Regions from separate parts of the Kitasatospora brasiliensis genome, predicted to be linked through region 3. Evidence: riboswitches for the same ligand, from Rfam matches in the RefSeq annotation. Region 3 holds a riboswitch; each other region holds the start of a gene.

Region 1 (2,192 bases), on a different contig from region 3:
CTTCGCCCAGCGCGGTTCGGCGGACCTGATCCATGAGTTCGCCTTCCCGCTCCCCATCTACGCGATCTGCGACATGCTCGGGGTGCCGGCCGAGGACCAGGACGACTTCCGCGACTGGGCCGGAATGATGATCCGACATGGCGGCGGCCAACGTGGCGGTGTGGGGCGCGCGGTGAAGCGGATGCGGGCGTACCTGCTGGAGCTGATCCACCGCAAGCGCGCCGACCTCGGCGACGACCTGATCTCCGGTCTGATCCGGGCCAGTGACCACGGTGAGCACCTGACCGAGAACGAGGCCGCGGCGATGGCCTTCATCCTGCTGTTCGCCGGCTTCGAGACCACCGTCAACCTGATCGGCAACGGCACCTACGCGCTGCTGCGCAACCCGGAGCAGCGCCGACTGCTGCAAGAGTCGGTGGCGCGCGGGGAGAGCGCGCTGCTGGAGACCGGGATCGAGGAACTCCTGCGCTACGACGGGCCGGTGGAGCTGGCCACCTGGCGGTTCGCGACCCGGCCGCTGACCATCGGCGGGGTGGACATCCCGGTCGGCGATCCGGTGCTGGTGGTGCTGGCCGCGGCGGACCGCGACCCGGCCCGGTTCGCCGACGAGAACACCCTTGACCTGGCCCGGAAGGACAATCCCCATCTGGGGTTCGGGCACGGCATCCACTACTGCATCGGCGCTCCGCTCGCCCGGCTGGAGGGGCGTGCCGCGCTGGCCACGCTGCTTTCCCGGCTGCCCGATCTGCGGCTCGCGGAAAGCCCGGAGAATCTGCGCTGGCGCGGTGGCCTGATCATGCGTGGCCTGCGCGAACTGCCGGTGGAATTCAGCCCGGAGAGCCGCTCGCCGCAGGGCCCTCCGGATGCTCCTCGGCACTGACGAAACGTCGCCAACCGGCAGCAAACGGGGGTGTGAACACCCATCAACCGGACATAACACCGCACTTTGTAGGCGGGTGAACACGTGCCGTAATCCCGGTGTGATATCGGTGATATGAGCTTGTGATTCATCTGAAGATCTGTCTACTCTCCCTGGAGTTCGCAGCTGCGGACCTCGTGCGCGGAACGCCGAATCCTGCCCGCCGCGCACGGGAAACCGACCAGAACCCTGGGCAGGGGCGGGGGAACCAGGTTTGTTGCCGTCCCCACGGCTTGGGGTGAAGCCGCCCAGCGGAAACGTTTCCGCGTACGGCGGCCGGGCCACCTCCCGGTCCGAACCCGACAGCTCACCTCGCAGGCGTGCGGAGAGGGACCTCTTCATGCTGTTCGTTGGAACTGGCCGCCACCGTCGTCGCACCCAGGCCGAGAAGGCCATCGCCGTCGCCGGTGTGGCCGGCGTCGGACTCGCGATGCCGCTCCTCACCGCCACCGGTGCTTCCGCCGCCCCCGTCTCCACCTGGGACGCCGTCGCCCAGTGCGAGAGCGGCGGCAACTGGAGCATCAACACCGGCAACGGCTTCTACGGCGGCCTCCAGTTCACCTCCAGCACCTGGAAGGCGTACGGCGGTGGCGCCTACGCCCCGCAGGCCAACCAGGCCAGCAAGGGCCAGCAGATCGCCGTCGCCGAGAAGGTCCTGGCCTCGCAGGGTCCGGGCGCCTGGCCGGTCTGCTCCAAGAAGGCCGGTCTGACCAAGGGCGGCGCCGCCGCCGCGGTCGACACCTCCGGCAGCAAGGCCCAGTCGGCCCCGAAGCAGCAGGCCCCGAAGCCCGTCAAGCCGGCCGAGAAGCCCGCTCAGCAGCAGGCCCCGAAGGTGGCCCCGAAGCCGGCTCAGAAGCCCGCCGCGCCGCTGGTCCAGCAGGCCGCCCCGCAGCAGCAGACCCACCAGACCCCGGGCTTCTCCGGCAAGGCCGGCTGGGACGCCGACGCCAAGGTGTACTGGTACCAGAACAACGGCGCCTGGTACTGGACCAGCCACCAGAGCGTCTACCAGCAGTACGCCGGCCAGGCCGCCGCCCAGCCGCAGTACGCCCCGCAGGCCGCCACCCAGCAGGCCCCGCACGCCGCCGGCCACGACTACACCGTCCGCGCGGGTGACACCCTGTCGACGATCGCCGCCGCCCAGGGCGTCTCCGGCGGCTGGCAGGCGCTGTACCAGGAGAACCACGCCACCGTCGGTGGCAACCCGAACCTGATCCTGCCGGGCCAGGTGCTGCACCTCGCCTGAGCCGACGTCGGGCGGCCACGCCCGATC
Region 2 (2,192 bases), on a different contig from region 3:
CCGCCGAGGCCGGACCAGAGGCCGACCGCCGCCGAGCGGTCGTCAGGGTGGAAGACGGCCTGGAGCATGGCGAGCGAGCCGGGGGTGAGCAGCGCGCCGCCGATGCCCTGGACGGCGCGGGCGGCGATCAGCACATGGATGTTCGGCGCGGCGGCGCAGGCCGCGGAGGCGGCGGCGAACCAGACCACGCCGATCAGGAAGACCTTGCGCCGCCCGTAGCGGTCGCCGAGCGCGCCGCCGAGCAGGATCAGGCCCGCCAGGGTGAGCAGATAGGCGTTCAGCGTCCATTGCAGGGACGCCAGTGTGGCGCCGAGATCGGCGCCGATCCGGGGCAGCGCGACGTTCACCACGGTGCCGTCGAGCATCGCCATGCTGGAGCCGAGCACCGTCGCCAGTAGTACCCAGCGACCCTGCGCGGTGCCCAGGCGCAGGGTGCCGGCCTCGGAGGTGGCCACGGGCGAATCCTGCGTTGTCCGGGGCGTACGTGACAAGGGTCACCGGTGGGCGTGTTGGCCGGATGCGGTGGGTGAGCGGGCGGGTGCGCGGTGTCGTGAATCTCGGCGCAGGGTCGTGGATCAGTGGCCGGGAGTGAATGGGTTGTGTACGTATCGTGTGGTCGGGCCTGCGGAGGGTCACCGGGGGGCGGGGGGTCGTCGCCGTTTCAAGAGATCGACATTGCTTCACCCGAACGGATGGGTTTTAGTTCAGCGACCGCCCGGCCAGTCCGGACGGATCCGCCGGGTGGAACGCCGAGTCCTGCCGCTGCCCGGTGGTTCGAAACGAACTCTGTACGGCAGGAGCGGGGGACCCACAGGTAAGTCGCCGGACCGGAGTTCGCGCCTCAGTGCGCGGGCGTCCAGGACCGGCTCGGGGTGAAGCCGCGCATGCGCGGCCGGGCAACTCCAGCCCGAACCCGACAGCTCACCTCGCAGGCGTCGGAGAGGAAAATTCCATGCCTGCTCAGGCTCGTCGTATCGCCCTGCCCCGCGCCGCCCGCATCGGCATCGCCACCGCCGTCACCGGTGTGTCGTTCGCCCTTCCGCTGGTGACCGCGATCAGCGCCCAGGCCCACCAGGCTCCGGCTGCTCCGGCCGCGCAGGCCGCTTCCGCCGCCAAGTCGGCCGCTCCGGCCGCTTCCGCCGCGTCGGAGAGCTACCGCGTCGTCAGTGGCGACACCCTGTCCAAGATCGCCGACGTCAAGGACGTCGAGGGCGGCTGGCACGCGCTGTACGAGCAGAACCGCTCGGTCGTCGGCGCCAACCCGGACCTGATCTTCCCTGGCCAGCAGCTCGCGCTGCCGGGCCACGCCGCCGACGCCGCCCCGGCGAAGCCCGCGGCCCCGGCCAAGCCGGCCGCCCCGGCGACCCAGGCCGCCGAGCCGCAGGCCCAGGCCCAGGTCCAGGTGCGGACCGAGGCCGCCCAGCCGGCCGCGCAGCTCCAGACCCAGCTCCAGGTCGCCACCCCGACCCAGGCCGTGACCGCCACTCCGGTCGCCGCCGCCACCTCCGGCTTCGTCGCCCCGCTGGCCAACCCGAAGCTGGGCACCGCCTACGGCGTGGCCGGCTCGATGTGGGCCTCCGGCCACCACACCGGTCAGGACTTCGTCGCCGCCACCGGCACCCCGCTGCGCGCGATCGCCAACGGTGTCGTGGTCAAGGCCGGCAACGGTGGTGCCTACGGCAACGAGGTCGAGATCAAGCTCGCCGACGGCCACTACGCCGAGTACGCGCACCTCTCCAAGATCGGTGTGAAGATCGGTCAGAGCGTCACCGCCGGCCAGCAGATCGGCCTCTCCGGCGCCACCGGCAACGTGACCGGCCCGCACCTGCACTTCGAGATCCGCAACGGCTCGGAGTACGGCTCGGACATCAACCCGGTCGCCTTCCTGCGCGCGCACGGCGTCGCGCTCTGAGCCTGAGGCTCGGCAGTAGGAACCAGGAACCACCGCTGCTGCGGGCGAACCGATCCTCCGGGATGGTCATGTCGGGTGACCGCTCGACCGGGTGATCGCCGCACGGCGGCCATGGGCGCGGGACACGCCCAGGCCGGCCCGGCCGTACGGGGAACTCCTCGTACGGCCGGGCCGGCCGCTGTCGTTCCCGCTCCGTTCGACCCGTCGAACGCGGCGTCAACTCCGGTGCGCGGGGCGTCGATCGCCGGTGTCGCGGGCTTCGCGGCCGCGCGATGCTGTC
Region 3 (2,192 bases):
GCTCCGCGGGTGGGGCTGGGATCAGGGGTTGAGGCCGCGCTGCTGGAGCCAGGGCTCCGGGTCGACCGGGGCGCCGCCGCCCGGGCGGACCTCCATGTGCAGGTGCGGGCCGGTGACGTTGCCGGTCGCGCCGACCTTGCCGATCTGCTGGCCGGCGACGACCTGGCCGGAGCCCTTGGTGATCGAGGAGAGGTGGCAGTACCAGATCTCGGTGCCGTCGGGCAGGGTCTCGACGATCCGGTAGCCGTACGCGCCGGCCCAGCCGGCCGAGGTGATGGTGCCCTGGCCGAGCGCGTGGACCGGGGTGCCGGTGTCGGCGGCGAAGTCCAGGCCGGTGTGCAGATGGGCCCAGTAGCGGGCGCTCTGGCCGTAGTGGGCGGAGAGCCGGTAGTCCGTCACCGGGAGGGTGAGGGCGGCGGCCTTGGCCCGCTCGGCCTCCTCGGCGGCGCGCTTGGCCTCGGCCTCCTTGGCGGCGGCCTTGGCCTCGGCCTCCTGCGCGGCCTGGACCCGGGCACTCTCCTCGGCGGCGGTGCGCTGGCTGTCGGCCTGGTGCTGGATGCGGGCGGCGAGCGCGAGGCCGGGGTCGGCGGCGAGCGCGACCGGGGTCTCGTCGGGGATCTCGACGGCGGGCGCGGCGGCCGGGGTGGCCGAGGCGAAGCCGGTGGCGCCCAGGGTGGCGGCGACGGCGGTGACGCCGAGCAGCGGGGAGGTTCCGCGGATCTGACGCGGCATCCGGTGGCGGTTGGCCTCGGCCTCCGCGCCGAAGGCCTCCGGACCGAAGTCCTCGGGGCCGTCCGTGCCGGGGTGGTCGAGAAGCTGGGTACCGGCTTGTGCCTGGGTATGCGTCGACGCCACGGAGGCGCGCTCCTTTCCTTCCTTCGCGCCTACCGGGTTAGCTGACGGGTTCGGAGCAGGAAGGTCTCCTACGGCCGGGCCGGGGCCCCGCCGATTCACCCCAAGGAACATGGTTCCCCGGCTCCCTGGCCTGCCCGGAGGCCGGCCGGCGGGATTAGGCGACGGCGCACGGTGCCGTCTGGGTACGGCGTTGACAACCGCGCTGCGTTATCAAACGTTAATCCTAGGAGGCCCTGATTCCAAGCCACCCGTTTGGAGCAGCTTAGGCCCTGGTGATCGGACGTCAACGAACGGCCCCTCATACCCGGGCCCATCTGAGTACACCTACTCATGTGCGGCCCGCGCCGGCGGTCGCATCCTGACGCCATGAGCGCACCGATGAAGACTCGCACCACGGCCGCCTACCACGTCCAGGCCGTCCTCTCCTTCGCCCTGTCGGGCACCGCCCTCGCCGCCGGGATCGCCTGCCTGCCGGTCGGCGCCTGGACCCGGGCTTTCCTCGGGCTCGGCCTCCTCTACACCGTCACCTCCGCGTTCACGCTGGCGAAGGTGATCCGGGACCGCCAGGAGTCCAACGAGATGGTCACCCGGGTCGACCAGGCCCGGCTGGACAAGCTGCTCAGCGAGCACGACCCGTTCAAGGTCGAAGGGGTCTGACGCGCCGGCCGAGTCGGATGCCGGGCGGTCGCGTTCGACGGTCACGCTTGGCGGTCACGCTTGACGGTCACGCTTGACGGCTAAGGCTATTAGCCTTAGCTTTATGGCTATCGGCAGTAACGCCGACCCCGCGCCGGCGGCCCGAGGAGGACCCCCATGAACGGCACCATCACCCCGAGCACCCAGTACCTGGCCGTTCCCGGCGGCCGGATCTCCTTCGACGACACCCGGCAGGGCGAGGGCACCCCCGTCGTCCTGCTCCCGGGCATGCTCGACAGCCGGGCCACCTACCGGCACCTGCGCCCGCTGCTGGTCGCGGCCGGCCACCGGGTCGTCACCATGGACCTGCGGGGCTTCGGCGAGTCCTCCCTGATCTGGGACGACTACAGCCCGGCCGCCCTGGCCGGCGACGTGCTCGCCCTGCTCGACCACCTCGGCATCGAGCGCGCCGTCCTCGCCGGGAACTCCTACACCGGGGCGACAGTCGTCAAGGCCGCCGGGGACGCGCCCGAGCGGGTCGCCGGCATCGTGCTGATCGACGCCTTCGTCGAGAACCCGCCGCCGGGCGCCCTGATGCGCGGCGCCATGGGGCTGCTGGGCGCGGCCCTCGTCCACTGGCCGGCCGCCTGGGGCTTCTACCTGCGCAAGATGGCCTTCCCGGGCGCCAAGCCCGCCGACTT
Region 4 (2,192 bases), on a different contig from region 3:
TACGGGGCGGTGACGCACGGCGCGCCGGCAGGAGAGGCGGGGGATTCGGCGGCGCCGGACTGATCGCGGCGGTGGCGGCGGGGTGCGCGGTGACGGTGCTGGCCACCGACTCGTCCTGGGCGCTGCGGCGGCCCGAGCCCCGGCCCGCCGTGCAGGTCGTGGCGCCGGGCGCGCCCACGGCGTCCACCCTCCCCGCCCCGGCGACCCCCGGGATCACCGAGGCCTCCACCCTCCCCGCCCCGGCGACCCCCGGGATCGCCGAGGCCTCCACGCTGCCCGCACCGGCCGCCGCGCGACCGTCCGACTCCGACCTGGAAGTGGTCCGGCTCGACCCGGACCCGGCCTCTCCCGGCGGCACCACCGTCATCCGCGCCTTCGTCGGCAACCGCGGCCCGGGCACCACGTCCTCCCCGTTCACGGTCGTGGTCACCCTGCCCAAGGGGGTCACGCCCGAGGGCCCGTACTTCCCGTCCGACTGCCGGGTGATCGGCCATGCCCGCGGTCACGCCCGCGTCGTGCGGTGCGCGTTCGAACCCGGGCTGCGGGAGGGACGCAGCGCCACCGCCCTCGTGCCGGTCCGGCTCGACCCGGAGCTGCCGACGGGCACGCTGAGCGGCGGCTCGGTCGAGGTGCACAGCGCGGACGACCCGGAGGAGAGCAACAACCGGCAGCCGTTCGACATCACGGTCGCGGCACCGGCCGCCGATTCCTGAGCCGGCACGGTCCTGCCGGTACGGCCCTGCCGGTGGGCGCTCCGCGTCGAGCGCCCACCGGCGGCCTTCCACCGGTGGACCTCTACCGCTGGGCCCGCTACCCGGCCGTCGTGGCCGGGGCCCGGGTGGACGCGCCGGCGGCGGAGACCACCAGCCGCTGCGAGGGCAGGTCGTGCCAGGTGCCGTCGAGGTCCTGCCAGAAGCCGAACTGGGTGTACGTCCCGGCGGGCAGGGTGCGCGCAGCGCTGGTGAAGTCGAACCCGTTCGGGCAGATCCGCACGTCGGACGCGTGGCCGGGGAAGTCGAGGTTCCTCCCGCGCGCGTCGCGCACCCCCACGCCGACGGTCTTCGCGGTGAAGCAGGCCGAGGAGTGAAGGCTGAGCGAGGCGGTGGCGGCCTTGCCCGCGACCATGGCCGCGGGGCCGACCGGCCCGTCCTGGGTGACGGTCGGGACGGGGGCGGCGGGGGCGGCGGGGGCGACGGCCGGTGTGGTGGCGGTCGGCGTGATGGCGGCCTGGGCGCCGGTGACGGACGGCACCCCGAGCAGGCCGAGGCCGCTGATGGCGAACGCCCCGGCCGCGGCGAGGGCGGCGTTGCGGCCGCGGTGGGACGGACGGGCGTGGCGCGGCGCGCGACGGCGGCCGGGCACGAGCGCAGGCCGGCGTGTGGAGCTGGCAGGCGTGGGCATGGGGTCACCTCGGCGACGCCTGCGAGGTGAGCTGTCGGGTTCGGGCTGAGGTCGCCCGGCCGCAGCGCCATGGCGACGCGGCTTCACCCCTAGCCGCGGCCCGCACGCGGGAGCGTACGGGCCGGGCGCTGACCTTGGTTCCCCCGCTCCCGTCCGCTGTGGTGCTCGGTGACCCGCCAGCGGGTGGACGGGACTCGGCGTCCCGGCGGCGGGGTCCGCGAGGGGCGGACGACCGTTGCAGGCTAGGCGGGTCGTACGTGAACGGACAACTCGGCCGGGGCGGTTGTCGCGCAGGTCACAGTGGTGTCGATCAACGACGCTGCGTGTCAGCCGAGTTGATCGCTTTCCGGGGGCCGGGAGGATCGTTCTCCGAGGGCCGGGGGCCGGGGACCAGGAGCCGGGGGCCGGGGCCAGGGGCCGGGAGGATCGGCGGGGCGGGGGAAGCCGGGTCAGCCGAGCCAGGCGTCGATCTGGCTCGCCGCCTCCGGCGCCCAGGCGAGCTCCATGTGGTTGAGGCCGCTGAGCAGCCGGGTCCCGCCGACCGTCGCGATGCCGGTGGTGTCCAGCGCGCTCGCGGTGAACACCAGGCCGTCGCTCGGCCCGCGGTTCTCGTTGAGCACACCCGGGAGGTCGGCCGATCCACCCGCCAGCAGGTACGTGCGCACCGAGGCCGGAACGCCGGCCTGCCGCAGCGGTGCGATCAACGATCCCGCGTCGATCGCCGCCTGGATGCCCTGGCCGGAGGTGTAGAAGCCCTGGCCGCCGTAGTAGGTGGTCCACCAGTCCTGCGC

Evidence for each region. A riboswitch is a leader RNA that binds a small molecule or an ion and turns the genes downstream of it on or off. The one in region 3 is predicted to bind cyclic di-AMP.
Region 1: it holds a riboswitch for cyclic di-AMP, as region 3 does, so the genes downstream of both, QWJ13_RS22255 (LysM peptidoglycan-binding domain-containing protein) here and QWJ13_RS07930 (M23 family metallopeptidase) in region 3, are expected to answer to the same signal.
Region 2: it holds a riboswitch for cyclic di-AMP, as region 3 does, so the genes downstream of both, QWJ13_RS16795 (M23 family metallopeptidase) here and QWJ13_RS07930 (M23 family metallopeptidase) in region 3, are expected to answer to the same signal.
Region 4: it holds a riboswitch for cyclic di-AMP, as region 3 does, so the genes downstream of both, QWJ13_RS15555 (hypothetical protein) here and QWJ13_RS07930 (M23 family metallopeptidase) in region 3, are expected to answer to the same signal.

The regions. Positions count from the first base shown of each region.
Region 1 covers NZ_JAUOOW010000005.1:607,589-609,780, reverse strand. The annotation lists gene QWJ13_RS22260 (cytochrome P450 family protein) at 1-880, shown strand, start outside; cyclic di-AMP (ydaO/yuaA leader) riboswitch at 1,089-1,254, shown strand; gene QWJ13_RS22255 (LysM peptidoglycan-binding domain-containing protein) at 1,260-2,165, shown strand.
Region 2 covers NZ_JAUOOW010000004.1:150,017-152,208, forward strand. The annotation lists gene QWJ13_RS16790 (MFS transporter) at 1-455, opposite strand, end outside; cyclic di-AMP (ydaO/yuaA leader) riboswitch at 811-950, shown strand; gene QWJ13_RS16795 (M23 family metallopeptidase) at 953-1,912, shown strand.
Region 3 covers NZ_JAUOOW010000002.1:24,727-26,918, forward strand. The annotation lists gene QWJ13_RS07930 (M23 family metallopeptidase) at 22-855, opposite strand; cyclic di-AMP (ydaO/yuaA leader) riboswitch at 868-1,026, opposite strand; gene QWJ13_RS07935 (YiaA/YiaB family inner membrane protein) at 1,222-1,512, shown strand; gene QWJ13_RS07940 (alpha/beta fold hydrolase) at 1,669-2,192, shown strand, end outside.
Region 4 covers NZ_JAUOOW010000003.1:777,974-780,165, reverse strand. The annotation lists gene QWJ13_RS15560 (hypothetical protein) at 1-713, shown strand, start outside; gene QWJ13_RS15555 (hypothetical protein) at 811-1,401, opposite strand; cyclic di-AMP (ydaO/yuaA leader) riboswitch at 1,403-1,575, opposite strand; gene QWJ13_RS15550 (esterase/lipase family protein) at 1,851-2,192, opposite strand, start outside.